One region of the Thalassospira sp. ABD4_177 genome, then DNA from elsewhere that is predicted to be linked to it. Evidence: riboswitches for the same ligand, from Rfam matches in the RefSeq annotation. Region 1 holds a riboswitch; each other region holds the start of a gene.
The links. Region 1 has a riboswitch for cobalamin ahead of ACXAF0_RS18755 (methylmalonyl-CoA mutase family protein). Riboswitches for the same ligand answer to the same signal wherever they lie in the genome.
Positions count from the first base shown of each region.

Region 2: it holds a riboswitch for cobalamin, as region 1 does, so the genes downstream of both, cobU (bifunctional adenosylcobinamide kinase/adenosylcobinamide-phosphate guanylyltransferase) here and ACXAF0_RS18755 (methylmalonyl-CoA mutase family protein) in region 1, are expected to answer to the same signal.
Region 3: it holds a riboswitch for cobalamin, as region 1 does, so the genes downstream of both, ACXAF0_RS12090 (DUF4198 domain-containing protein) here and ACXAF0_RS18755 (methylmalonyl-CoA mutase family protein) in region 1, are expected to answer to the same signal.

Region 1 covers NZ_JBSWWO010000005.1:68,934-78,741, forward strand. Annotated here, with positions in the region: gene scpA (methylmalonyl-CoA mutase) at 1-1,680, opposite strand, end outside; gene ACXAF0_RS18755 (methylmalonyl-CoA mutase family protein) at 1,683-3,731, opposite strand; cobalamin riboswitch at 3,867-4,046, opposite strand; gene ACXAF0_RS18760 (response regulator) at 4,333-4,755, shown strand; gene ACXAF0_RS18765 (asparaginase) at 4,920-5,939, shown strand; gene ACXAF0_RS18770 (YnfA family protein) at 5,965-6,285, shown strand; gene ACXAF0_RS18775 (two-component system sensor histidine kinase NtrB) at 6,291-7,706, opposite strand; gene ACXAF0_RS18780 (HD domain-containing phosphohydrolase) at 7,706-8,908, opposite strand; gene ACXAF0_RS18785 (response regulator) at 8,921-9,808, opposite strand, start outside.
Region 2 covers NZ_JBSWWO010000001.1:502,275-512,082, forward strand. Annotated here, with positions in the region: gene rfaE1 (D-glycero-beta-D-manno-heptose-7-phosphate kinase) at 1-400, opposite strand, end outside; gene ACXAF0_RS02380 (D-sedoheptulose 7-phosphate isomerase) at 455-1,039, opposite strand; gene ACXAF0_RS02385 (EAL domain-containing protein) at 1,399-2,628, shown strand; gene cobT (nicotinate-nucleotide--dimethylbenzimidazole phosphoribosyltransferase) at 2,674-3,708, opposite strand; gene cobS (adenosylcobinamide-GDP ribazoletransferase) at 3,903-4,727, shown strand; gene ACXAF0_RS02400 (histidine phosphatase family protein) at 4,762-5,364, shown strand; gene ACXAF0_RS02405 (hypothetical protein) at 5,374-6,048, opposite strand; cobalamin riboswitch at 6,304-6,494, shown strand; gene cobU (bifunctional adenosylcobinamide kinase/adenosylcobinamide-phosphate guanylyltransferase) at 6,553-7,092, shown strand; gene cobW (cobalamin biosynthesis protein CobW) at 7,137-8,177, shown strand; gene cobN (cobaltochelatase subunit CobN) at 8,277-9,808, shown strand, end outside.
Region 3 covers NZ_JBSWWO010000001.1:2,632,367-2,642,174, forward strand. Annotated here, with positions in the region: gene ACXAF0_RS12080 (cobalt ABC transporter permease) at 1-569, opposite strand, end outside; gene cbiM (cobalt transporter CbiM) at 562-1,236, opposite strand; gene ACXAF0_RS12090 (DUF4198 domain-containing protein) at 1,253-2,050, opposite strand; cobalamin riboswitch at 2,221-2,417, opposite strand; gene ACXAF0_RS12095 (DUF924 family protein) at 2,570-3,112, shown strand; gene ACXAF0_RS12100 (glycosyl transferase family protein) at 3,174-4,238, opposite strand; gene yaaA (peroxide stress protein YaaA) at 4,264-5,040, opposite strand; gene ACXAF0_RS12110 (peptidylprolyl isomerase) at 5,235-5,555, shown strand; gene ACXAF0_RS12115 (DUF1491 family protein) at 5,639-5,989, opposite strand; gene ACXAF0_RS12120 (peptidoglycan DD-metalloendopeptidase family protein) at 5,990-6,784, opposite strand; gene ACXAF0_RS12125 (hypothetical protein) at 6,869-7,354, opposite strand; gene ACXAF0_RS12130 (DUF599 domain-containing protein) at 7,539-8,216, shown strand; gene ACXAF0_RS12135 (MFS transporter) at 8,278-9,465, opposite strand.

The DNA of each region.
Region 1 (9,808 bases):
GACCTCGGTCTTGTAAACGCCCGAGATGGACCGGATCACCGCCTGATGACGGCCATAGACCTTTTCAAGCGCATCGGAAATCTCGCCAACCGTACATTTCGCACGAGCCGCCTCGACGGCAAGCTCCAGCAGGTTGCCATTGCCTCTATCTGCGGCATTGGTCAGCGCCGTCAGCGCGCTTTCAACAGCGCCGTTGTCACGCTCTGCGCGCAGACGTTCGAGTTTGGCGATCTGCTGGCGACGGACTTCGGCGTTATCGACCTGAAGAACATCGACCGGACGATCATCGGTCACACGGTATTTGTTCACCCCGACAAGGCTCTGGCGGCCGCTATCGATGCGGGCCTGGGTGCGGGCCGCGGCTTCTTCGATGCGCATTTTCGGAATGCCGGCCTCAATCGCCTTGGCCATGCCGCCCTGTTCTTCGACCTCGGCGATATGGGCCCATGCCTTTTCTGCCAGATCGCGCGTCAGGCGTTCGACATAATATGAACCACCCCACGGATCAATGACATTGGTGGTGCCGCTTTCCTGTTGCAGGAACAGCTGGGTGTTACGCGCAATCCGGGCCGAGAAATCGGTTGGCAGGGCCAATGCCTCATCCAGCGCATTGGTATGCAGCGACTGGGTGTGGCCTTGTGTGGATGCCATCGCCTCAACACAGGTGCGGATGACGTTGTTAAACACGTCCTGGGCGGTTAGCGACCAGCCAGATGTCTGGCTGTGGGTACGCAGCGACAGCGATTTCGGGTTTTGCGGATCGAACTGTTTGATCAGCTTGGCCCAGATCATGCGGGCGGCACGCATCTTGGCGATTTCCATGAAGAAGTTCATGCCAATCGCCCAGAAGAACGACAGACGCGGCGCGAATTTATCAATCGGAAGACCCGCCGCCTGACCGGCACGGGCATATTCAATGCCATCGGCCAGCGTATAGGCCAGCTCAAGGTCGGCCGTCGCACCGGCTTCCTGCATGTGATAGCCGGAAATCGAGATCGAGTTGAATTTCGGCATGTTTTGCGAGGTAAAGGCAAAGATGTCCGAAATGATGCGCATCGAGGGTTTCGGCGGATAGATATAGGTATTGCGCACCATGAATTCTTTCAGAATGTCATTCTGAATGGTGCCCGAAAGCTGTTCGTGCTTCACACCCTGTTCTTCGGCCGCCGCAATATAAAGCGCCATCACCGGCAGAACCGCACCATTCATGGTCATGGAAACCGACATCTGATCAAGCGGGATGCCATCAAAAAGGGTGCGCATGTCATAGATGCTGTCAATCGCCACACCGGCCATGCCGACATCACCGGCGACGCGCGGATGATCGCTGTCATAGCCACGGTGGGTGGCCAGGTCGAAGGCAATCGAAAGGCCCTTTTGCCCGGCGGCAAGGTTACGGCGATAGAACGCGTTGGATTCTTCGGCGGTCGAGAACCCGGCATACTGGCGGATCGTCCAGGGACGCTGCACATACATGGTCGGATAAGGACCGCGCAAGAACGGCGGCATGCCCGGCATGGTGTTTAAATGATCAATCCCGTCCAGATCCTTGGGACCATAGGATGATTTGACATCAATGCCTTCTGGCGTGGTCCAGGGCGTGCTTTCAAACGGGTCCTTGGCACCCGCGGATGCGCCGTCAAACAGCGGAAGGTCGGAGAAATCAGGAATGCGGGTCATGGTTATTTCTCCCCCTGTTTGCCAAGAAGATGATCAAGTGCGGCATCACAAATGCCAAGAACATCGGCCCCGACAAAGACAAACTCATCAATACCGGCTGCTTCGTAAGTGGACCTCGCATCGCCGGGATGTCCGGCAAGGTAAACGAGGCTGGCCCCCTTGGCCTTGAGCGCCTTGGCAACGTCTGCTGCCATGTCGGCATACTGTGGGTCCGATCCGCAAATCACGGCAATCTTGGCCCCGCTATCGGCAAAGGCGGATGCAAGCACATCGGCCGTTTCAAAGCCGTTATTGGTGATGGCTTCAATCCCGCCGGCTTCAAAGAAGTTGCGTGCAAAGGTCGCGCGTGCTGTGTGCTGGGCGACCTTGCCAAGATTGGCGAGGAAGACCTGCGGGAAGGCGCCGGTCTTTGCCTTATGGCTATCTGCCCGCTTGCGAAGCGCCTCATAACTTTCCGAAAGGCGATGGGCGGGCAGTGCGCCAATACGGGTCGCAGCACTGGTGCCATAAAGATCGGTAAACATGTGCCCGATGGTGGCCCCGGCACGCACCGCCTCGATCATGTCCGAAAGGCTTTTGCCGACGGTGCCGTCAAACTTGGTCTGGCGGGCCTTGGCATCGGCAATGATTGCCTCAAGATCGGGGGCTTCGCACGCGACCTTGGCTTCCGCGATATTGGGGAATTCCGAAACACCGGTCAGCGGATCGCGTCGGGTGGCAAGGCGTTTTTCGCGTGCGTGCCAGACGGTCTCGATCTCGGTCTTCAGGCTGCCATTGGCAAGTGCACTCAGGATCCCGCCAGATGACTCGAGTGCCTGGAATTTCGACCAGGCGGTCTTGGCCAGTTCCTTGGTCAGGTTTTCGATGAACCACGAACCCCCTGCCGGATCGATCACCCGGTGCACGTTGCTTTCTTCCTGCAAGATCAGCTGGGTGTTGCGTGCAATGCGCCGCGCAAAGCCATCGGGCAGGCCAATCAGATGGTCATAGGGCAGGCAGGTCACACTATCCGCACCGCCAAGACCGGCAGCAAAGCTTGTGACTGTGGTGCGCAGCATATTGACCCACGGATCAACCTTGGTCAGCGCCATTTCGGCCGAAACCGCATTGATCGTGATCGTTGCATCCTCGGCACCCGATGCCGAAAGAACCCGGCTCCACATCATACGAAGGGCTCGCAGCTTGGCGATTCCGGCAAAGAAGTCGGTGCCGATTGCGACGTTAAACACCATCGCACCTGCGGCCTGATCAACCGCCATCCCGGCATCGGTCAGGGCACGCAAATAGGTCACCCCGCTTGCCAGCAAACAGGCCAGTTCCTGACCATCGGTGGCACCGGCATTATAATAAGGGGCGCCATTGACCGAAATCGCGGTCGCCAGCGGGAACAGATCAATCAGCTCAATCGCAACACTTGCCGCGTGATCAACCGCTTCCTTTGCGCCACAGGGAAGGGTACCCGTCGTGGCCAGGGTGCCGATCGGATCTATGTTAAAGGCCGGGGCTGCTTCGTCCGCACCATCGGTATTGGCAATGTGCGCGGCCAATAGGGCCGCGACCGGAACACCCGCCGCCCCGCCATCAAGGCCGATGGTGGCAAGGTTGGTGTAAACATCATCAAGGGCGGCATCGAGATCGGCCAGACAATGAATGGCAACCCCGTCCACTCCCACTTCGGCAGAACTGATTTCGCGCCCGGCGCGGGCAGCGGCATCCAGTTTCAGCGTGATCGATGTGGCACCGTTTTCAAGATCTTCGAGGATGGCGGCGTTGGTGGCCTTGAGATCGGGGTGGGTATGAAGCTGGCGGATGTCCCAGCCGGTGACGGTTTCACGTGGCTCGACCGTGGCATTAAGAACTTCATGGATCAGCCGGGTCGTGTCATCCTGATCATCGGCGGTATAGATCGGCTGAACGGAAAAACCATCAAGCGAGTTGGTGACAAGCTTCTTTTCGAACGGCGCGCCTTTAAGGGCCTCTTCGGCAAGCTTGCGCCAACTGGCGTAATCAGCAGATGGAAATTCGGATGCGAGCTTTAGCGGGTCGGACATGGTTTCTCCCGGCTTGGTTCATCCCGGCCTTGATGCGACTCCATATGGGGTTTCCATACGGCGTTGGGCACGGAACGTTGCCAAATTCTATTCTACTACGGATTCCCAGTACCCGGTACACCCCGCCCGGCCGATTCATGCCAAGAAAACACCATCGGTATTCTGACTCGCGCAAATGCCTGCAAAAAGGGCCTTTGCGCTTACAGTTGCGGGGGCAGTTCCGGGTTTAGCCACACTGCTTTAACGCAGGGCCGCACCGGATTCCCGACCATGTTTTCCGGTCACATTCGCGACATGGCGGTTTATAGCACCTGCTCCTAATTCCGTAAATAGGCATGGAAATACCTATTTAGGCGGATATGCCACCCGACAAATCAGGTTTCCGTAACGTTATGTCGCCGGAAACATTGGGGTTTTATCGGATCGGTCGTGGTTTCGGCCCTGGCGGGTGTGGTTCATAACGGCCTTATACTTTCGCGGAACAGGTGCAGGATCGGGATGAAGGCAGAACATTGCGTGGCAAAAATTTGGCGTGTTTAACCAATTTGACATTTTCATCTGCCAGTTTGGACTTGTCCCAATTCTCGGAGTATCGCCATCCATGAACGCGCTCAGCGCCATGCCGTCGCAATTTTGTCCTGATGGACTTGTTGCGTTCGCCGACGACAGTCCCAGCGCCAAGGCAGCCCTTGAAACCGTGCTGCGCCGGGCCGGATATGACGTGGCCGGTTTTGATTGTGCCGATGATCTGATTGATCAGCTTGACGGCATGTGCCCGAATGCCATCATTCTGGATATCGAAATGCCGGGCATGAGCGGTTTTGAAGCCTTCTGCGAAATCCGCCGCCGTTATCCCAACAGCGACAATGTGCCGGTCTTCTTCTTCTCGGCCCACTATGATGCCGATACCCGCGCACAGGCCGACGCGCTGGGGGCTGCTGATTTCATCAGCAAGGATGCCAGCCCGAAAGTCGTTCTCGAACAGCTCAACCGGGTTCTGGGCAATTCCATGAGCGCCTGCTAAGCGCTTAAATCATGATATTGCAATGATCAACGCTCTGCCTTGGCAGGGCGTTTTTTTATATCTGCCAGGCTGGTCTTGCTTGCCTTCATTCCCATATTTCGGGCATAGCATGATCGGGGTTTATACCCCGCTACCACGTCCATCCAGTCCCGGAGCGCCCCGCAATGCCCCATTCTCCAACGCCGCCTGTTGCCAATCCGATTCTCGTTGAAGCCACCCGCGGTGCCATGGTCGAAAGTTTTCACCGTGGCCGGTATGTGGTGATGAAAGCAGATGGCACGGTGATTGATGAGGGCGGCGATATTGATGCGCTGATGTATCCGCGCTCCGCCATCAAGCCGCTTTTGGCGATTCCGCTGATTGAAAGTGGTGCGGCCGATGCCTTTGGTCTTGAGGACAAACACATCGCACTGGCGTGCTCCTCCCATAATGGTGAGGAAGAACATGCCAATACGGTTGCCGCTTGGTTGGAACATGTCGGGCTGTCAGTCGATGCGCTGGAATGCGCAGCCCATTATTCGCTGAGCCTCAATGCCGCAATCAAGCAGGCATCCGATCATGTCAAACTGACCAAGGCGCATAATAACTGCTCGGGCAAGCATGCCGGGTTCCTGTCGACTGCGCAGCATCTTGGCGAAGACCCCGCAGGCTATATTGAAGAGCAGCACCCGGTGCAGCAGCGCCTGATCAAGGTTCTTGAAGACATGGGCGATTGCGATTTGTCATCCAGCCCGCGTGGTATTGATGGCTGCGGCATTCCGGTGATCGGCATGCGCCTGCGCGATCTGGGGCTTGCCATGGCGCGCATGGCCGATCCATCGGAACTTTCCGAAACGCGCATTAATGCCATCAAACGCATTCGCAAGGGCTGCGCCAAAGCGCCGTTTATGGTGGCGGGGACTGGCCGGTTCTGTAGCGCCATCATGGAAGAATGCGGCGAGGACGCCTTGGTCAAGGTCGGGGCAGAGGGCGTTTATTGTGCGGCCTTCCCCAAACAGGGGCTTGGTGTCGCGCTTAAGATTGATGATGGCACCCAGCGCGGGGCAGAGGTTGCGATGGGCGCGATCTTGCGCAAACATGGCGTGATCGACGATGCCCGGGCCGAGGTGCTTAAAAATCATCTGACCCCGGTTCTGACCAACTGGGCGGGCAAATATGCCGGGGACTTGCGCCCGGCCTTCTGATGGCCAATCACCAAACGGGGAACGAATGCAAAGCATTGCGGCCTATATCTTTGCGGCCATTGCCGAAATTGCCGGATGTTTTGCCTTCTGGGCCTGGCTGCGATCGGGGAAATCGATCCTCTGGGTTGTGCCCGGTGTTCTCTCGCTTATTATCTTTGCCTGGCTTCTGACCCGAGTTGAGGCCGATTTTGCCGGGCGGGCCTATGCCGCCTATGGCGGGGTTTATATCACCGCCTCGATCTTCTGGATGTGGGTGGTCGAACGCAGCATGCCAGATCGCTGGGATATCATCGGCTTGCTGGTGTGTCTTCTGGGGGCGGGCATCATCCTGTTTGCCCCGCGCTAGTGTGATCAGGCTTTCTCGGCTTTTTCGTCGGGCTTGTTGCCGGTGCGATCTTCGGCGGGCAGCAGCACATGGAACGTAGTGCCCTTGCCGACCTCTGTTTCAAGCCAGATGCGCCCACCATGACGCACGGTGACGATGTCATGGGTGATCGACAATCCCTGTCCTGTGCCCTTGCCGACTTCCTTGGTGGTAAAGAACGGGTTGAAGACCTTGGACCGGTCTTCCTTGGCAATGCCGGTGCCATTATCGGAAATCGAAATCAAGATGCTGTCATCAAGCGATGTCGTCTTGACCGTGATATGGCCTTCGTCGGGTTTGCGCCCGGCAGCCTGAATGGCCTGGGCGGCATTGACGATCAGGTTGAGGAAGACCTGATTGACCTCGTTGATGTGGCACGGAATATGCGGGATTTCCGGGTCGAACTTTTCGATGATGTCGGCATTGTGTTTCCATTCATTGCGCGAAATCACGATCACGTTTGACAGAACCCGGTTGATGTCGGTGGTGGTTTTCTCTTCCCCGCCAGGATGGGAAAACTCCTTCATCGACAGCACAATGCGCGCCACCTGATTGATACCATCGAGCGACTGCTGGGTGGCATGCGGGATTTCCTCAAGCAGGAATTCCAGATCGGAATCGCGCATTTGTCGGGCGAAATCCTCAAACGTGTTGGGTGGCAGGTGCGCGCGGTTTTTCCAAAGTGTCTGCAATGCCAGCCCCAGCATGCGCGACAGTGACCCATAGCTGTCATTGAGGAACTTCAGATTGTCGCGGATATATTGGCTGGGCGTATTGATCTCATGGGCAATGCCACCTGCCAGATGGCCGATTGCTTCGAGCTTGAGCGCTTCGCGCAGGTCTTCTTCAAGCTTTTTCTGAGCTTCTTCGGCGGTCTTGCGTCGCGTGATGTCCCGGAAAATATACAGATAACTCATTTCCGAGCTGAAATTTGCCGGGCTTACGATGATTTCCATCGGAAAACTGTCGCCATCAAGGCGCTGGGACATGGTTTCCGTATAGTCATACTTCAGAACGCCACTGCTGATATTGATGCAGCGGTTCAGAAGCTTGTGGCGCACGGTCGCCTTGCGATCAATGAACATGACATCGACCGACGTCCCCAATAATTCATCGCCCGTGGCGCGCAGGATTTCAGCAGCCGATTTGTTGAAATCCTGGATCATGCCGGTCGCATCCACGATCAGGATGCCTTCAACAACGCTATCAAGAATGGTCTTGAGCCGCTGTGTGGTTTCCTGTTTGCGACGCTTCTGTTCGGCAAGCAGCGCCATGAAACGCGCACGCACGTCTTCGGGCGCGTCAATTTCCTTGGCGGCGTCGAGCAAATCCGAACCCGATGCGACCTCGGCCGAGCCACTCAGGATTTTGGGTGCTTCGGTATCGTCCTGATCGTGGGTCATTATTTCTCCCCGGGGATCATTTCATTACCCTGCCCACCACGGCGAACACGAATGGGTTCATGGAACTGATGGAGCTCCTGAAACACGCGCAACCGCTGCAGCTGAATTTCCGAAACATAGTTGCCGTGGGTCAAAAGCACATGCCCGTCACGGGTTTCGATATCGGTCAGCAGGAAGTCACCCATGCGCAGGTTCTTAAGGTAAATGTCATGCTGGGTCCCTTTGGGGTAGGCGACCTTGTCATAGGACGGGTCTTCCTTGGCCAGCAGGGCTTCGATCTTATCAAGCAGGTCCGGGTCATAGCGCTTTGCCTGATGGCGCAGCTCGTCAAAATGCTGTTTCACCACAAGATCGCTCTCCACGATCTTGCCAAGGTCATTGAAAACCCGAAGCACACGCGCACCCAACGGAATATCCGTCCCCACCGGGCCCTCGGCCGGGAAGCCCGATCCGTCAAAGTTCCGGTTTTGCAGATAGACAATGCCGGCAACCTGTTCCAGACGCGGAATATTGGAAATCAGTTTTTGCGCCACTTCGGGCGTACGACGGACCACGTCGCGTTCAAGCGGCTGCAGCGGCTTTTCCTCGCCAAGCCGCGCAAGGATTTCCGGCGGCAGGGAAACATACCCGATGGGTGCCAGAAGCGCCGCCAGACCCAGTTCCCACGGGTGGGGATAGCCGATCGATTTTGCAATGGTATCGCACCAGATTTTGGCGCGCATGGCCTTGCCAAAGATCGCCGGATTAAGCTGTGCGAGAACCTCTGTCAGGACCTTAACACTGCCCGCCAAGGTCTGCTCGATCAGGGCCTTTTCGGCGGTGATCAACTGATACTGGCGCAAGCCGGCCTTCACACCGGCAATCAGGTCTTCGTCTTCGCAGGGCTTGTTGAAAAACCGGAATATGTGCCCGTGATTGATCGCCTCGACCGCGGTATGCTGATCGGCATTACCGGTCAGCATCATATTGACGGTATCGGGGTTGAGTTTGGCGACCTCGGCCAGGAGCTGTACGCCATCCATTTCGGGCATGCGCATATCGGCGACACAGACGGCATATTTCTGGCCACCCTTGATTTTTTCAAGGGCCTGCACCGGGCCAACAGCAGTGTCGAATTCGAACTTGCCACGCAATTTGCGCTTAAGCCCCATCAGCAGGTTTTCATCGTCATCAACAAAGAGCACGGGGGGATTCTGTGTCATCATCTCTCTCCCTTACTTGTCCAACTCGCGGTATTTCTGTTCCACCAGCCGGGCGGTTTCACGCCAGACGGGCAGGCGGTCGCGTTTGCCCAACCGGTCAAGATATTCCAGATCAATCCGGCTTTCGGGCGCTGTACCGGTGCGCTGTTCAATCGCGACTTCACGGGCGAGATGCTGCGCAACATAAATCGCACTCAGCGCGTTCATTTCGCTATGTGGGGTGTCTTGTGGCCGATGGTGATAGGCAACCGTTTGCACCATCGCACTGGGAAAACCCCAAAGCCCCAAAAGATACGCCCCGATTTCCGGATGGGCCGCACCAAACTGGTCGCGCTCGGCAACATAGATCGGGATGTCTTCGGTCTCGACCCGTTTGACGACCTCGGCCATTTCATTGGCGCGAAATGCATACAGGATCAGGCTTCCGGTGTGGCTCAGCATACCGATGGCGGGCATCACACTGATGACTTCCTTGGGCAGCTTTTCTTGCTCGGCGATCAAGGTCGCAACCACGCCAAGCTGCTGGCTGCGCTGGCAAAGCTGCATCATCCGGTCGACTGCGGGCTTGGGGCCATCAAAACTGCGAAACAGGCCGTTAAACAGCGCCAGCGCCTTGAGCGTATCAACGCCAATCATGCGAATGGCCTGCGAGATCGAGGTGATTTTCTGACTGATGGCGAAATAGGCCGAGTTGGTCAGTTTCAAAATCTCGGCAGTCAGCGCGATATCGGATGCAACAATGCTGGTCAGCTGCTCGTTGCTGACCAGCGGGTTTTCCAGCGCTTTGACAAGATTGGTATAGGTATCAGGCGGGGAAGCAAGCGCATCAATCCCGCCAACCAGTGCACGCAGTTCCGGCTTGGTCAGCAGGTTGCGCAGATCAAGCGCGTTTTCGATGGT
Region 2 (9,808 bases), on a different contig from region 1:
TGTCGCTTGTTGTTTCGTTGTCAGACCGCAACAATTGCTGTCCGCCCGCAATATAGCGCGTCTTGATCGTGGTCGGACGGTTGCGCTCTGTCTGAATATAGGGCTCAACACCCTTGTCATTTGCGACATATTCCATGACTTCGCGGCCGGGCAAGTCATCCCCAACCAGCGACAGGAACTGCACCGACGCGCCAAGGGCGGTGGCATTGCGCGTGACATTCCCTGCCCCGCCCAGCATCGCACTTTCGCGCTCGACCCGGATGACGGGAATGGGGGCTTCGGGCGAGATGCGGTTAACCGATCCATAGACAAACTGGTCAAGCATGACATCGCCAATGCAAAGGACTTTGGCATCGGTCAGTTGTTCAACCTGGCGGGCCAGATGGCTAAGATCGGTCATGGTCGCAATTCTTTGTTCTGTCGGAGTCTTCAGGTGGTTTTGGTTGCTTGCAGGCTAGTTTTTGGTCAGGCCAAGCGTGTGTTCAAGTGCACCGACCAGCATCTGGCCAATCTGAATGTGCATTTCCTGAATGCGTGCAGTGGTGTTGCTGGGCACGATCATCAGCGGATCACACAGACCCACCATGTCGCCACCGGTCTTGCCGGTCCAGCCGGTCGCAATCAGACCCATTTCCTTGGCCTTGGCCAGACCAAGATTGACGTTCTTGCTGTTGCCTGATGTCGAAATGCCGATTGCAACATCGTCCGGATTGCCAAGCGCTTCGATCTGGCGCGAAAACAGATGATCAAACCCGAAATCATTGCCGATCGCGGTCAGGGCAGAGCTATCGGTGGTCAGTGCAATTGCCGGTAACGCACGCCGATCATTAATATAGCGAACTGTAAATTCAGTAGCGATATGCTGGGCGTCCGCAGCAGAACCGCCATTGCCGAAAAACAACAGTTTGTTGCCGTCATTCAGTGCATCGGTGCAAATCTCGACCAGTTCGATAAAGGCATTGCGCGTGGCTTCGCGGGTCTTGTTGACCAGGTCAAGATGCTCGTCAAACTCGGCTTCGAAAAAGGCTTTGATATCCATGGGTAATTCAGGTCCTGCTCGCTAAATCGTCTCAGCCGTGTTTTGCAATCAGATTGCGGAATTTTCCGAGTATTTGAAGAGGCCAAGCGTTTGTATGCGTGCCCAAAACGCGCTTGCGTCGCCACATATCGTCTTTAACCTTATCGCTCTGACATCAAAACGGGCTGAAACTAGCAGCTTGGTTGGCGGAAAGCTACGACTTATCGTTTCCTCGATATGTCTGAAATTGCCCGATATTCACGTTTGGTTTCAAAGGTTATGAATGCTAATACATAACCTGTTAATGGACGGGCGTTATCGTGGTTCGGGCAGATTAGCGGCTGTGATTCCGTCAAAACAATCTTCTGGTTATTGCATTCATGTCTGATAGCTCAATTCCATCGCCCGAAGCCTTTCTCGTTGACTATGTGCGACGCCTTGAGCGGCGCAAGGAAGGTGTTGGTGCGATCCATGTGCATTTTTCCAAATTGTTGCCCTTTAACCGGCGTGACCATCACATCCGGACAGCCATTGGCGCCTTTGAAGAAATCGTGCCGGAAGTCACCGGACGCATTTTCACCCTGTCGAACCAGGATCTGATTTTCATTTTTGATGCGGCCGAGATGGACGAGGTCAATGCCGTCATCTTCCGGCTGAAATTCCTGTTTAATGACGACCCGCTCATCAGTGACGGCAAGGATGAAAGCGGTGCACCCGCAACCTTCACCGACTATTACGATGTCGGTCAGCAATATAAGGAATTCCTGCATCTGACCCAGATGCTGGTGCGCGCCAACGCCAATCGGCCCAAAATCATCAGCAAGGCCGCCGAACGCCACAATGATCACCCGGAACTCAGCGATGATCGCGCGCCGCTCACCCCGAAAATTCTGGGGCGCATTGATGAATCCCTTCGCCGTGCAGATCTGTCCAATCTAATGCGCCGCCAGGCAATTTGTGCTGTGGTCGGTGATGCGCACCCAACGCCGGTGTTCCATGAATTGTTCATTTCGATCAAGGATTTGCAGGAAACTCTGTTGCCTGACGTCAACGTGCTGTCAAACCGCTGGCTGTTTCAGCATCTGACCGAAATTCTTGATCGTCGGATGTTGTCGCTTCTGACGCGATCGAATGACGCCTCGGTGACTGGCTCGGTCAGTATCAATCTGAATGTCTCCACCTTGCTGTCGCCGGATTTCCTGACCTTTGACAGTAACGTCAAGGCCGGTCAGCGCGGCACCATCGTGCTTGAGCTGCAAAAAATCGATATCTTTGCCGATCTTGGGGCGTTCTTCTTTGCCCGTGATTTCTGCCGTGATCGTGGTTATCGCATCTGTATTGATGGCATCAGCCATCTGTCCCTGCCCTATATCAACCGCAACAAGCTTGGCGTTGATATGATCAAGATGCTGTGGGATCCGGAAATGGAAAACATGGATGACGAACATCGTGAAACGATGCGCGCCGCTGTGGCAGAATCGGGGGATACCCGCGTCATTCTGTGCCGCTGTGATGACGAACGGGCCATCAAGTTTGGCCATTCGATCAACATCACCATGTTCCAGGGCCGCCATGTCGAGCATCTGATGAACGAACGGACAAAAAAATAGCGCCGTTACCGGCGCTATTGGTTTTTGGTCTACCGAAACCGGAAATCAGTCGTCTTCCTTGCCATCAATCCCGGCTTTCTCAAAGGTCGCCATGCCGGTGTGACATTCTGCCGATGCGCGCAAAAGCGGGATGGCAAGGGCTGCTCCCGATCCTTCGCCAAGACGCATGCCAAAATTGATCAGCGCTTCCTTGCCGAGCTTCTCGATCAGGCGTGCATGACCGGGTTCTGCCGATACATGCCCGACCAGACAGTGATCAAGGGCGTCACTGCGCATCGCGGCCAATACCGCCGCCGCCGCACAGGATACATAGCCATCAAGCAAGACCGGAACCCGTGAAAAACGTGCGGCAATGATGGCACCGGCCATGGCAGCAATTTCACGGCCCCCGACACAGCGCAAAACATCAAGCCCGTCATGCATCTGGTTTTTATGCAGAATGATGGCATCGCCCACCACGCGGGTTTTACGGCCCAGGGTCGTATCATCAATCCCTGTCCCGCGTCCGGTCCAGTCTGCGGCATCGCCGCCATAAAGCGCGTGCGAAATTGCCGCGGCTGCGGTGGTGTTGCCAATACCCATTTCCCCGGGCACAAACAAATCGAGCCCCTTTTCAATCGCGCTCATGCCAAAGGCCATCGCCTCTGCACAGCCTTCGTCATCCATTGCCGGCTCAGTGGCGAAATCGTTGGTCGGAATTTCAAGGGCGACTTCCATCACGCGCAGTTCCGCATCGACCGATTTGCAAATCTGGTTGATTGCCGCCCCGCCATTGATGAAGTTTTCCACCATCTGCTGGTTCACACTGGCGGGGAAGGCCGAGACGCCCTGGTCGACCACACCATGACTGCCGGCAAAGACCGTTACGCGCGGGCGTGACATGCGCGGGCGTGATGTGGCCTGCCAACCGGCCAGCCACTTGCTGAAATCCTCAAGCCGTCCAAGCGACCCGGCAGGCTTGGTCAATGTCGGTTCGCGCGCGGCAACAGCGGCCTGCGCCTCTTGGTCGACATCGGGAAGTTCTGCGAGAAGGGCGCGAATTTCCGCAAGATTTTGCGGCGGATGTTTCGGGTTGAACATGTGGGTCTCCGGCTGGCGGCATCGGTGCTTGATGTGTTCCGCTTGGCTTCCGCGATGGTAAGGATTAGGCTCGGAAACCAATTGTTTAAAGCGGTTCAGGAAGTCAGCCCAAACTAGGCCCGGGCGCAACAGATTGCCAGTTTGAAAATCGGAAATTTATGGTGTCCAAAGATCATAACCAAAACGAAACAAATATGCAAAGCGCAGATTCAAGGGCCGGCAGTGGCGCGGATGCGTATATTGGCAAAGGATCTGAGACCACGATCAAGACATCTCCGATCTCTGATTTCTGGCGGGCGCTGGCGTTGCTGAGCCGGGTAGCGGTTACCGGTATTCACGACTTTTGCCCCGAATTGATCGCAAGATCGGTATGGTCCTGGCCGCTGGTCGGGTTGTTGCTGGCCGGGTTTGCCATATTGCCGGCAATGCTGGTCTATCAATTGACGGACAACCTCCTGATTTTTGCAATCATCGCCTTGGCAGGCATGGTGCTTTTGACGGGCTCGATGCATGAAGATGGCATGGCCGACTGCGCGGACGGATTTGGCGGTGGGTTTGAGCGCGCGCGCAAACTCGAAATCATGCGCGACAGCCATATTGGGACTTATGGTGTGGTTGCCCTGATCCTGTGTTTTGGGCTGCGCATCGTTCTGTTATCTGCAGCCGGTGACAGTGGGCAGGCGGCGATCCTGTTTCTGGTCATGGCCATAACATCCCGCGCAGCCATACCGGTTGTGATGCATGTTTTGCCGCCGGCGCGTGACAATGGTTTGGGCAAAGGTGCGGGATCACCAAAATGGGTGATGGTTGGCCTTTCTGTGATTATCGCTGCCATCCTGTCATTCGTTTTGGCGGGCTTGATTGCGACCCTTGCGGTTCTGGCGGGCGCGGTCCTGGCTGTTGGTCTTGTCGCGGTGGTGGCGAAATGGCAGATCGGTGGTCAAACAGGGGATGTGTTGGGCGCCACCCAATTGGTAAGCGAGCTTTTTGTCGCAATTGCCTTCATCGCCGTCATCTGATGATTTGGTACAAGAAGAAGGGGTCATAAACCGAATGAGAACAACACGCTGGTGGTTGGTGCGCCATGCCCCGGTCAAAAACCCCGAACGACTGGTCTATGGTCAAAGCGATATGCCCGCCGATCTGACGGATCAACAGGCGCTCGCATCCCTTGCCGGGCAGTTGCCAAGGGATGCGGTCTGGGTCGCCAGCCACCTGTCGCGGACCCACGATACGGCCCGCAGCCTGCAGAGTTTCATGGATATCGACGTCGCCCCACAGGGCGAAAACGGTTTTGCCGAACAGCATTTCGGTGATTGGGAGCTGCAAAACTGGAACGACTTGCCCAAGGGCGAAACAACGCGTTTCTGGACGGACTTTGCCCGTCAGCATCCCCCGAAAGGTGAGAGCTTTGCCGATGTTGTCGGGCGCGTCGGGCCAGTATTCGGGCGATTAAACGATGCGTTCGCCGGGCGTGATATTGTCGCTGTGCTTCATGGTGGCACGGTGCGTGCCGTATTGGCCAACGCACTTGGCCTGTCGCTTGAAGCGGCACTGGCGTTTCATGTCGATACTTTGGGTTTGACCACGCTTGAATATATCGACGAGGTCGAAGAACCCGGTTGGCGTGTGACAGCCGTTAATCAGCGATTTTAAGCAAGCCTTTTACGCAGAAGCCAGTTCGACGTCTGATGCCATGTCATCAAGGGCATGTTCGGCCAGATAGCGGTCCACCATGTCCGGGCTCAGGTCATGTTTTTGGCAAATATCGAAAACATCCCGCAGATAGGCCTGATAATACGGTACCGGCCGGCTGCGTGATTTTGCACGGAGCTTGGCGACATTCGGGAAATCGCCAGCAAAGGATGCGCTTTCGATGACCTGAATGATGGTGTCGTCAATGATGGCGGCTGGCATGCCGCAATAGGTTTTGCCACAGGCTGACAGCATCTTGCTTGCGGTCGGAACAGAAATGCCTGGCTGTGAAAGCAGTTCGTTCAGTTCTTCCTGTCCGAAATCGGCAATCGACATCAGGGTCACAAGGGTCGACATATCGCGCACAAGCAGCGATAGCGCATTCACCCGAATGCCCCGTTCGTGCGACCAGATGATGGTCGCGATCACGCCCTTTGAAGCATCCTTGGCAAAGATTTCCCGGACATCACGCCGTGCCAGCGTGATTTCGCCTTCGTTGGCGTATTCCTCAAGAAAGTCCTGAAAGGACGGGTTTGGGCTGTTCAAACGACCAAGCAAACCCAACCACATGTCCTTGCGAGAGGACGTGGTCCAGGTTGGCGCATTCAACTGTCGGATTTTCGATAGGTGAGAGCGTATAGCCATGTGTTCTTGCAAACTTCCAGTTTACCCCAAGAGTTTCGGCGCAGATTTTTCTGCTGCCAGCCGGGTTTTGTGCTTTTCAATCCCGGGTTTTCGCCAGATTGCGGATTTTTCCGTCTCTGATTCCAGCGCAACGGTTTTGATGTTGGCTGAAATGGTATGACCTCTCAAGCAGACAATTCTTACAAATACTGACCTTCCGATTAGGGTGTGTGCGCAACGAAGGGTTAAGTCCCCAGAATGACCTTTGGCATTTTTGGCAAACCTGATAGGTTCGGCGCACCGTTCGGTGATGGGAAATCGGTGCAAGGCCGATGCTGCCCCCGCAACTGTATCGGGTTGGGAGATCCGGGTCGGCGCGATGGCGCCAGACCAGCCACCGGGCAACCGGGAAGGCGGATCGCTTTCATGCCCGCAGCCAGGAAACCTGCCGAAGGTGTCACTATTCTTTTGATGGTGGCGACGCAATCGGGCCTCGGTGGGAGGCCATGGCGAGGAATAAACGGGATGACCCAGACTTTACCCCCCACAGCACCCCTTGGCGGGACGCATCTGATCCTTGGCGGGGCGCGCTCCGGTAAAAGCCGGTTTGCCGAAAACATCATCAATCACGCGGGCGGCGGAACCTATATCGCAACCGGACGGGCCTGGGATGATGAAATGGCCAACCGCATCGATCTTCACAAACAATCGCGCGGCGATCTTTGGCACACCATCGAAGAACCGCTTGAACTGTGCGCAGCACTTCGGACCTGTAATGTTGCCGGTGGCAAGCCGGTTCTGGTCGATTGCCTGACCTTGTGGCTGACCAACTTGATGCTCGAAGATCGCGATATTGATGCCGAGATCTCAGCACTTTGTGAACTGGTGCCAACACTTGTCGTGCCGGTCCTTTTTGTGTCAAACGAGGTCGGCTTTGGCATCGTGCCGGAAAATGCAATGGCGCGCAGTTTTCGTGATCATGCCGGGCGCCTGCATCAACGCATCGGGGAGCTGGCAGACAAGGTCACCCTTGTGGTGGCCGGCATTCCGATGCAAGTCAAATAACAACATATAGCAACACAAAGAATTGATTTTTAAGGATTTCAGAAATGGCACAATTGGGCAAAATCCCGGCAACCGTCATTACCGGTTTTCTCGGTGCAGGCAAAACAACCATGATCCGCAATATGCTGGAAAATGCAGATGGTAAACGCATTGCGCTGATCATTAACGAATTTGGCGATCTTGGTGTTGATCGCGGCATCATCAATGGCTGTGGCATCGAAGGGTGCGCAGAAGATGACGTGGTTGAACTGGCCAATGGCTGCATCTGTTGCACGGTGGCAGATGATTTTCTGCCGACCATTCAAGGCCTGATTGATCGTGATACGCCACCAGATCATATTGTTATCGAAACATCTGGTCTTGCCCTGCCAAAACCCTTGGTAAAGGCGTTTAACTGGCCCGAAGTCCGGTCGCGCGTGACGGTTGATGGTGTGGTGGCTGTTCTGGACGGGGCCGCACTCCGCGATGGTTTGTTTGCCCATGATCACCACGCGGTTCAGGCCCAGCGCGAAGCTGATGACAATCTTGATCATGAAAGCCCGCTTGAAGAACTGTTCGAAGAACAGCTTCACTGTGCCGATATGGTGGTTTTGAACAAAACCGATCTTCTCACCGATGCCGAACGCAGCAAGGTCGAAGCCGATATCAGGGCGGAGCTTCAAAAGCCGTCAGTCAAGATCATCGCGACCGATCATTCGCGGGTTGAGAATGCCATCCTGTTGGGCCTTGGTGCCGCCGCTGAGGACGATCTTGATAGCCGGCCCAGCCATCATGACGATGGTCACGAACATGATCATGACGATTTTGACAGCTTTGTTGTCGCCCTTGATGCGATCAGCGATCCGGCAGCCCTTGAAAAGCGCCTGATTGATGTCGTGCGGCAGTTTGATGTCCTGCGGATCAAGGGGTTCCTTGATGTGCCGGGCAAACCGATGCGCCATGTGGTGCAGGGTGTTGGCGAACGGTTCCAGCGCTATTTCGATCGCCCGTGGGCAGACGGGGAAACTCGCCGGTCGGAACTGGTGGTGATTGGTTTGCATGGTCTCGACCGTGCCGCCATCGAGGCCGCAATAAAGGGGGCATAAGCCGGTTTGTTCACGTTTTGTTTCATGTGAAACATCATCTGAAAAGTGGTCTAAAAAAACGGCCTTAAAAAAACGGCCTCAAAAAAACGGAAAGAACCGATGCATCTTTTGGCAGCTCAGCCCGGAATGGTGACCGATGGCAGTGAGGCCGTGGACCTTGGACAGCAACCCGGTGATGTGGTGATCCTGTCGGCGGCTGAATCCGAACTGGCCTGTCTTGCCGGGGCGCAGGGGCGTCTGGTCGATGCATATCATGACGCGGTTCCGTCCTTGCGACTGGCAAGCTTGCTTCAGCTTGGTCACAACATGTCGGTCGATCTTTATATCGACGATGTGCTTTGCGATGCCAAATTCATCATCGTGCGCATTCTCGGCGGGTGTGGCTATTGGGATTATGGCATCGAACAACTGGTTGCTCTTGCGCGCGCCAAGGACATTCCCTTGGTCCTGTTGCCCGGTGATGATCAACCTGATGCGGAGCTGTTGTCGCTTTCGACCGCCAAGGGGCGTGAATACCAGAATATCTGGCGCTATCTGATCGAGGGTGGACCACAAAACTCCGAGAATTTACTGCGTCTTATATACGAAAACCTGAATTCAAATGTGAATTGGAACTGGTCACCCGCCGCCCCGCTGGTCAAGGCTGGCGGCTATTGGCCGGGAAAGGCACAGGCAAGCCTTGATGACATCAGGGCGAACTGGGTTGAAAATCAACCGGTTACACCAATTGTCTTTTATCGATCGCTGGTGCAGGCCGCCAATCTGGATGTCATTGACGCGCTGGTTGAGGAACTTTGTGCCAACGGTCTGAATCCATTGCCGATTTTTGTCGCCAGCCTCAAGGACCCGGTGGCCGCAGCATTGGTTGAAGACTGGCTGTGCGAAACCGATGCGGAACTGATTTTGAATACCACCGGTTTTGCGATATCCGTTCCGGGATCAGAACGAAAAGGCGGACCGTTTGATGCGGTAGATGCACCAGTGTTTCAGGTGGTGCTTTCCGGCGGCGGCGAAGAAGCCTGGCGCGAAGGTGTGAATGGACTGGCTGCGCGCGATATCGCAATGAATGTCGCCTTGCCCGAGGTCGATGGGCGTATCCTTTCACGCGCCATCTCGTTCAAGGGATCGGCGGGTAAGGATGACCTGACCCAGATTGATCTGGTGAAATACATCCCCGTGCGGGATCGCGTGGGTTTTACCGCCAAACTTGCCGCCAACTGGGTACGCCTTCGTAACTCTGATGCCGCGTCGCGCAAGGTTGCGATGGTGATGGCCAACTATCCCAACAAGGATGCCCGCCTTGGCAACGGGGTCGGGCTTGATACCCCGGCCGGCATGATTGAAACACTGCGTGCCATGCAGGGTGAAGGATACCGGGTCAATGATCTGCCCGCCGATGGCGATGCGCTGATTGCTGCGATCAAGGCCGGTCCGACCAACGATTTCAAATCGCTTGCGACCCGCGAAATTCGCGTGACCCTGGCGCAAAGCGACTATCAAAAGGCATTTGATGATCTGCCCCGAACCATCCGCGATCAGGTGAGGGAAGCCTGGGGAGATCCGAAAAACGATCCGTTCTATCTGGCAGACCGCGATGCCTTCGCGCTTTCCATCCTGCCGCTCGGCAATGT
Region 3 (9,808 bases), on a different contig from region 1:
CGCGCTGCGATGTAGTAAATGATCCCGAAGGCACCTAATATATAGCCAATCCCACCCAGAATCGATTGAAGATCATTCTTTTCCTTATAGGCCGTGATTTCACGTCGCAGCGGACGCAATTCATCGCGGACAATGGTCGCGATGATCTTTTCCTGTTCGCGGGTGATTGCGGCGTTTGAGTTGGATGCAGTTACGCGTGATGCAGTGCCTGTTTGATTGGAGACCGCTTGTTCGACATCTTCGACAGTCGACAAATCACTTATGGCAAAACGCGCTTCGGCCACATGCCCCGCCCCAAGATCGGCGCGAAACAACAAATCAACATCACCGCTTGGCGTATAGACAAAGAAACCATCTTCATCGGTTGTCACTTCGTCGATCTTGTTGCCTTCAGGATCGAAAACCTCGACAAGCGTGTTTTCGGCCATATCCCCGCTTGAAAAGCCGATTTCACCTTCAATGTTCTCGCCGCTGGGAAACACCGACGCGATGACCTTGTGTGCCTGCACCGGCCCAGCGCCAAGCACCATTACCCCCAAAGCGAGGGCAACCATAACTGCCTTAGCCATTTGATGCCTCACCGGCCTGCTTTGCGCGAAGTGCCGCCGCCTGTAATTGGAAATCGGTTACAGGGTCTGCGGGCTGTAACAAGGCCGGTTTAACCTTTGCAATCAGATAAACCGCGGCCGCAGAAACCAGACCTTCGACAACCATGATCGGGATATGCGCAAAGAAGACGAGTTTCGCCGCCGCGACGAAGCCATCCCCGCTAAGCGCAAGGGAAACCGCCACACAAAGCGTTGTTAGCGCAATTGAAAAGGCCCCGGCAATGCCGCCCAGAATAGCGGCTGTTACCGGATTGCTGCGCGACACCATGCCGCGGAACAAGAGCCCCGCCAGAACGGCTGGAAACGCGATATTGACCGTATTGACGCCAAGAACCGTCAAACCGCCAAAACCAAAGAAGATCGCCTGCAGCAAAAGTCCTACAAACAGCGCAGGAAATGCAGTCCAGCCGAGCACCAGCCCGGCCAGACCGCTCATGATCAGATGCACGCTGGATGGTCCAACTGGCACATGAATAAGCGAAGCAACAAAGAATGTTGCTGACAAAACCCCGGTTGCGGGAATTTTATCGATTGGCAGCTTCCGCAAGCCCAGCCCAAGCCCGGCCACTGCAAGAACGCCCCCGCCAATCAAGACTTCCGGTGCCAGCGCACCATCCACAATATGCATCTGTTTTGTCCCTCGCCTATTTCACATCATAGGCGCGAACCCACAGGACTGCATCCTGTGAAAGCTCTTTGCCCTGAAATTCTTTTTCAGGGCCGCTGCCAAGTGCTGCAAATCCCCAAAACCCTGCCTTGGGGACACCAAAGGTGAAATACCCGTTTTCATCTGAAATTGCCACCACAGCACCACCTGGCATCGGCGATGCGGTTGGTCCCTGTGGTGTGTTGCTGGCCATATCGGGTTCTGCGGCCATGTATTCGATCTCAATCTCGCTACCCGCGACCGGCTGTCCTTCGCTCAGAACACGGCCGGTAAAGGTCGAACCGGCGATGATGTTGGTCGGGCGGTTCAGCGGCAGGATTTCGGTTTTCAGCCCTTGCGGCTCCATCCAGTCGGTCGGAATTTCGTTGCGGTTCACATAGGATTTTGTGATTTGCTGGATATAAAGTTCTTCGCTTTCCTCGTAATACGGGCTTGGCACGACAACCATGACATAGTCGCCGCTGCGGCGAAGGGAAAGCACACCATCAAAGGCCGCGGCCGAGTTCGCAGAACCGGTGAAGGTGATCGGCGAAAGTGTTGATTTCAAATCAATTTTCTTGCCGCGATTGATCGCGTAAAATTCCAGCGGCTCAGCCATATCCATGACATGGCCATTTTCGAACGGATGCCAGAAAATCAGCTTTACCGGCTGATCTCCGGCCTTGGTCACGTTTACTTCTGGCGTGTAGGCCAACTGAAAATGTGCCTGGGCCGGCATGGTTGCCGACAGCACGCAGGCGCTTGCGATTGCAAGCTTTCCAAGAGTCTTCAACATATAATCGTCTCTTTCTCAAACGATGCACGCAGGCGAAAAACCCAACGCGCAGGGTCAGGACAAAGAACGATAGGATGGCTGGAAGCAAGATTGCGGATCTTAGTAAGACCGTGTGTACCCCTGCAACCTGACGCTCACCCCGGCGTCCAACAGTTTGATACCAAGTGCCAGGCACTTGGCAGTCAAAGGCAGGTCTCCTGGCTCGCGGTTTGAAAAGCACTACGCCTTCCCGGTATATCCCAGTGGCATATGCAGTGCTTGGACCGCTTACAGTTGCGGGGGCAGCCGTGGCCTTGTCACGCGTGACGCACCACGTTCCCTTTTAAGTTGATCCATTCAGATCAACACCAAAGACACTGTCATAATCCACGTGCGGCGGATCGCTGTCAACTCTTAGCCCGGTTGTGGGGCCATAATCTTTTGGGGGGACGGCTTGACCTGATTGGAGCGCCGGGCAAAGATCATCACCACCTTTGGCGACGGGCTTCAAATGCCTGCATTACGATGGGCGGAAACATCATGACACCTGAAACGGTTCTTGTTTTCTGGTTCAAGGAACTCGAAGAAAAACAGTGGTTTATCAAGGACACGTCCCTTGACCGCCACATCACTGAACGGTTTTCCGATTTTCATGCCGCCGCGTGTGCCGGTGAGCTTTTTACCTGGCGCACAACGCCCCATGGGCGCCTGGCCGAAATCATCGTTCTCGACCAGTTTTCGCGTAATATGTATCGCGATCAGCCGCAGTCCTTTGCGTACGATACGATGGCACTGGTGCTGGCCCAGGAAGCGGTTGCCTTGGGGCTTGATCGCAAACTGGTAACGCCGCAAGAGCAAGCCTTTTTGTATATGCCATACATGCATTCAGAATCCGAAATCATCCACGAAGTCGCTGTCGATCTGTTTTCTCAGCCGGGCCTTGAGCATAATTACGAGTTCGAGCTGAAGCATAAAAAGATCATTGATCGTTTTGGTCGCTACCCGCATCGCAACGACATACTTGGCCGCACCTCAACGCCAGAGGAAGCAGCGTTTCTCAAGGAACCGGGTTCATCGTTCTGAACATGAAAAAAAGGGACGGTTTCCCGTCCCTTTCATTCGGCGTCGCCAAATTCCCAAACGATCAGCCAACATCCCGGTCGCGATTGTCCCACCAGTCTTGAACAAGGTTTTCGGCCTCGTCCATGTAGTCGGCCTTGCCGGCAAGGAAAGCTGCCATGGCTGCACTGCCCTTGATCTTGGCTTCGGCGGGCGTGTCTTCAACGTCGCCGCGCCACACACCGAGAAAATGTTTGAGCGATATCGGGCTTTGCTCTTCGCCGTCCTTGGCGGTTTTGGGCAGCATCGCTGGCCAGCGCACATCATTGAGTTCCCCGTTATCAAGCATCCGCAGGTCCACATGCTTGTAAGGGGTTCTTTCGGCCTCGCCCCCGCCGCCCTTGATCACACCAATACGTGGCAATTCCAGAAGCTTGCCTGTTTCCCGATGAACATCGAGGAACGCCGGGTGAAACACACCCAAAAATGCCGATTTTGCCTGCAACGGGTTCAGCAAACGAAGCAAGGTATTGACAGGGCTGCGCAAACCAAGCAACGGACGCAGGCCAATCAGTTCCTGAAGCTTCGGATGCATATGACGCAGCGGCAGATAGGCAAATCCCTTGGATGCGATATCTGATCTGGCTTCTTCGGCAGACATGGCAATCGGCAGTTTCAGCGCCTTGATGGCGGCCTCGGTGCCCATGCCATTGACCAGATGCGAGTTATAGCCATGCATCAGGATTGGCACACCGTTCTGCGACAGCAACAAGGCAGAAAGCACAAACCATGGCAAACCACGGGTTCGGCCCGCCGCATATGACGGCCAATCGAGTGCCGGACGGTCAAGATTTTCGTCCTCACCCTCTTCATCCGGTTCAAGACGGGCCGCCTTCCGGACGGCCTCGATCATGCCAGCGAGTTCTTCAGGGGTTTCCGCCCGATAGCGCAGCATCAAAAGAAACGCGCCAAGCTGGATCGGTTCGACCTCATCGCGCAGAATCATCGAGAACGCGTCAAAGGCTTCCTCGCGGGTCAGGCTGCGTGACCGGCCCGGCCCACGGTAAAACGTCCGCAGATAGCCCGAAAACGGGTGTGATTCTGGTAAGGCATTCTCATCCTCGAGCTGTTCAAGATGCTCGTCGGTCATAGGGCTTCACCGGATAGTTATGTCGTTACTGATCGTGGATGCGCGTAAAGACCCACTCCGTCTCGGTCGAGAGGTCATCCTGATAGCTGTAGCCATCCACATTGAATTTCTTGAGCTCTTGCGGGTCTTCGATCCGATTGTCAATCATATAGCGCCCCATCATGCCCCGCGCACGCTTGGCCGAGAAACCGACAACCTTGACCGTACCACCCTTTACCTCTTTGAAAACAGGGGTAATAACCGGGCCATCAAGTACCTTGGTCTTGATCGATTTGAAATACTCGTTCGAGGCCAGATTGATCAAGCTGCGATCCTTGTGACCCTTGGTGATTTCGTTGATTTCTTTTGAAATCTTGTCATCCCAGAACGCATACAGGTCCTTGCCACGCGGATTGGCAAGGCGCGTTCCCATTTCAAGACGGTAAGGCTGCATCAAATCACGCGGCTTCAACAATCCATAAAGACCTGAAAGCATCCGGAAATGGGCTTCGGCCCAATCGATGTCTTCGGCCTTCATCGTATCCGCATCAAGACCGACATAGGTGTCCCCACGAAACGCGAAGATCGCCGGTTTTGCGTTGGTCTTGTCAAACGGGCGCGAAAAATGCTGAAAACGCTGATAGTTCAGATCGGCAAGGTTTTCGCTGATCCCCATAAGCTTCATCAGATCGCTGCGGCTTTTTTTGCGCGCGACATCAACAAGTTCTTCGGTGTCATCCAGAAATGCAGGTTGGGAAACAGACATTTCAGGAACGTCGGTTTCGAAATCAAGCTTCTTGGCCGGGGACACAACAGCAAGCATCAATCTGCCTCTTCTCTTTCATCTCGGTTCGATTTGTCGTAACAAGCCACAAGGCATGGGCAATGTCTAGGGCCCAACCCCATGTACAGGAGTATACGGCTGTACATTGGTTTGGACCCTTGGCGTTAACCATAAACTTCTAATTTTGCAGAAAATCTGTCTGGCGCAAGCTTTGACGGAAGAAAGGACCCATTATGAGTGAACAAGTTCGCGCGTCGCACATTCTTCTGATGTATGCCGGTTCGGCCCGTTCGACCGCCACCCGCACCAAGGACGAAGCCCTGACCGAAATCAACGCGCTCAAGGATCAGGTTGCAAACGGTGCCGATTTTGCCGAACTCGCCAAAGCCAACTCTGACTGCCCGTCCGGCCAGCAGGGCGGCGATCTTGGCTTCTTTGGCCGTGGCATGATGGTTCCGGAATTCGATGCCGCCGCATTCAGCATGGATGTTGGCGCGACGTCCGACGTGGTTGAAACCGATTTCGGTTACCACCTGCTGCAGCGTACCGCCTAAGCAACCGCTTACGCGTCGTGCACTAAAAAAGGCTGGCATTCATTTGCCAGCCTTTTTCTTTTCAGTCGTGTCAGTCGCGCCCTTCAGAAATCAACAATCGGCGCATCAAGCTCGTACTGCCCCTTGTGATCTTCGATCTCGAGCACCCAGACATCGGGATCAAAGCCGACCTGCTTGCGCCAGTAATCGTCACAGGCAAATTCGGTTTCCCGGCCCCCGTCCGGGCCGCCAGCAACCAGCATCCAGCCCAGATCGCCATCAAGTGTCGTGACCCGAGAATAGACGAAACATCCGCTTTCAAACCGGTTGAGCTTCAAAAGGACCGCACCAGCGTCCTCATTGCCCTTATGTGCCACCATGGCTGTAATCAGGTTCGCCTGACAAATCGCGATCTGCCCGCGCACCCATAGCCCAGCTTTAAGGCGCGGCTGCATCTATACCCCTTCCCGCGTTGCGGTGACGTTTTCTGGCATTTGCAGGATCAGGTTCGGGTTGGGACAGATACTTTCCCAGATATCCCATTCCGACGGCTTGGCGGCGCCAAAGAAGTCGCCTTCCCGGCCGAGCATGTCGAAAATGATCTGGAAATGCAGATGCGGGATCCAGTCGCCATTGATCGGGATATCCCCAAAGCTGCAAAACAGATCACCCGCCGCAATTTCCTTGCCCTTATAGAGCCCTTCAAGCGATTCGCGGCTCAGATGGCCATAGAGTGTGTGGAATTTGATGTCTGCCGCCGGTTCGTGCTGCAAGATGATGGTCGGCCCATAATCAAGATGCAGGTTGTTGTCGGCAAAGCTGTGCACAACCCCATCGAGTGGCGCGAATACCGGGGTGTATGCCGGGGCAAACAGATCGATGCCAAGATGCTGGCTGCGGGCTTCGCCATCATTTTTGAACTGTTCGGACTGATAGCAGATCCGGTCTTCACGATAGCGGCCAATGCCAACCGGTGCACTGGCATCTGCCAATTGCTGCCACATGATTTCGGTCTGGCGCGCCGGATCGCTTTCACCGCCGATCACAACATCACCGTTTGATGAGAAATCATAGACGATCTTCGCACAGCTTTTGAGATCGCAGTCCATGACCGAGCGGAACCCATCACAGTTCACTTCGATCCAGGCAAGCAAGCTTGCGGCCTCCGGCATCGGTTCTTGGCCTTGTGCAAGGCGATCCTGATAGGTTTGAAGACGTTGGGCTGCGGCAGACGATCGCAAAACGGTCACGGTGATGGCTCCGAAACAGAAAAAGGCAGGGACGATGCCCTGCCTTTAGCTACATGATTATATAAGTGATCGGCAAGCTTTGGCTTACCAGTTGGTCACTTCGTATTCGCAGGACACGTCATCATCATCGGTGTCGGTCAGTGCAACCGTCAGACGGCGCATCTGCGGATTGAAGCGTTTTATGAAGTTCAAAAGCAGCAGCGATTCTTCGGAAAGCTCGCCTGCGTCTTCGTCATCTTCATCCAGTTCACAGAGCTCAACCAGCTCAAGGAACAGTGCGCCGAGTGCGCGTTTGACGTCTTCACCACCTTTAAGACCGCCGGTCAGATCGCCAAGCGGGCCCAGGTCGATTTCGAGTTTGCGCAGATTAGCACTCATCTGATCGATGGCATCTTCATCAAGAACCATCTCGGCCGCGATCATATGCGTGCCAACTTCGTTGATGTTCATGAAACCGACGAACTCAAACAGGTCATCCTTGGTGCGACCGTCTGCCAGCAGCTTTTCGGTATGTGCTTCGAATTCGTCGAAGTCGATATCTTCGCCAAGATCGTTTTCAAGATCGCTCATGTCGCTCTCCAATCAAAATTTGCGCTGCTGATACTCTGGATTGCGGGAAAACTCAACCCGGACTGGTGACATGGCCATCTGCTATGCAGCCATCACATTGCATGCCAAACAATATTGCGAACGATAACGCATTATCACTAGGATTAGAATTGATCTGATCGACCGGCTTTGAATGGAACCCGTTATGCCCACCTTTACGCTTCTCGATATCATTGCATTTTGCTGGGCCTTTGCCTGGTGGGTTGGCTACACGCTGTTTGCCGATGCCAGTTCAAGGCGTCGTAATTCCATCTCGGCCCATATGGCGCGCAACCGTCATCGCTGGATGGAGCAGATGCTTAAACGTGACATCCGGATGGTGGATACATCGATTTCAAGCAACCTGATTACCGGCATCAGTTTCTTTTCCTCGACCACCATTCTGGTGCTAATCGGTCTGGTCGCGCTTTTAGGCTATACCGACAAGGCGATTGAAACCGTATCTGCCCTGCCCTTTGCCGCTGTCACCACGGCCGGTGTTTGGGAGTGCAAGGTGGTTTTGCTGATCGTGATCTTTATCTATGCGTTCTTCAAATTCACCTGGGCTTTCCGGCTCTCAAACTATTGCTCCATCCTGATCGGAGCAGCACCGGGGGCAGATTCACCCGATGCCGCCCGTGCGGCGGCGCGTGCATCACGGATGAGCATGATGTCGGCCCATAACTTCAACCGCGGTATCCGTGCCTATTTCTTTGCCCTGTCGGCATTGGCCTGGTTTTACCACCCGGTTGCCTTCATCATCTGCGCGACCTGGGTGACGCTTGTGCTGTTTAACCGCGAATTCCGGTCCCACGCATTGGATATCCTGAGCGGCCATCACTGAGCGCAGCACCGACGAAAAAGGGCCGCGTTTGCGGCCCTTTCTAGTTCATAAGCGGTTATCTTCAAACGGCCTGCGCCCGGCGGCGGATCGCGAAGGTCGCAACAATCAGCAACACCAGACCGACCGGAAGCGCCGCACTGTAAAGCAGCGTTACCCACCCCGATCCGGCATAGATCGTGCCGGCCGACAGCGAAGCGATCGCGACGGTACCAAACACACAGAACTCGTTGATGGCCTGAACGCGCGCCTGTTCGGACGGACGATAGTTTTCGGTCAGGAACGTGGTGGCGCCGACAAACATGAAGTTCCAGCCAATGCCAAGCAGCACAAGCGATACCCAGAAATTGCCCATCAGGTCCTGCCCGGCAAGACCGACAGCCAAACAGACAAAATTCAGGATCGCACCGGCCTGAATGACTTTAAGCGCCCCAAACCGTTTGATCAGATTGCCGGTAAAGAAGCCCGGCGCATACATACCGACAACATGCCACTGGATGATAAAGGCGGCATCGCCGAAGGCATAATTGCAATCAAGGATCGCAAGCGGCGTTGCTGTCATCACAAAGCTCATGACCGCATAACCAAGCGCGCCGGCGATGATCGCAACAATAACAGCCGGCTGGCCCATCACGGTTTTAAGCGGGCGGGCTGGTTCCGGATGCTTGTGTCCGCGCATATCGGGCAAGCGCAGCTGACCAATGGCAATCACCAACAGGAACTGCAAACCTATCAGGGCCACAAAGGTGCCAAGGAACGGCACCGTGTCAAACCAGTCACGCGCAAAGCTTGCCAAGTTTGGCCCGATAAAGGCCGATGCCAGACCGCCCAGCATGGTGTAGGAAATCGCACGTGCCCGGAACTCTGCCGGTGCGGCTTCGGCTGCGGCAAAACGATACTGCATGGCAATGGCATTCCCGGCCCCGATGCAGGCACATGCGATGCAAAGCAGCCAGAAATTGGCGTAATAAACAGCCCCCATTCCCGACACCGCCCCCATCATCGCAATGGCAGCGCCCATCCAGAAGCCAAACCGACGCCCCTTCTTGGCCATGATCACGGCCGACGGGGCGGTCATCCCCATCATGGCAATCATCATGCACGCAACCGGCAAGGTTGACAGCGACTTGTCACTGGCAAGCGAAAAGCCAATCACGGCAGCGACGGTAAAAATCAATGACATCGCACTAGCAGACAGCGCGACGCACAGACTTAAAATCATGATGTTCCGGCGAACTTCCGGGCTCGACATTTGGGGCTCCCTATCTTGGCGGTGGTGGCGCCAATTTCATGTTTTTGACAAAACGCGCCTTTGGCAACGGCTTGCGTCTTGCTCTACAAGTTTGTCCTGTTATATTGGCTCTTCACCTTACGGGATAGTGTCAATGCACGGCTTTGCCGACAAAAAGTTGAAGATCGCCGAAAACACTGCACGCCAGATTGGCGTTGCGGCGGTCCGTGCTGTCCCGAAAGTCGCTTTTTTCAAAGAGCGAACTTGACCTCATCCTAAAATTCCTTTTCTTGTGCATTTACCCCGCGTAAACATGCGGGTCGTATATGTGCATTACTGAATTATGCCCGCAGATAAAGCAGAG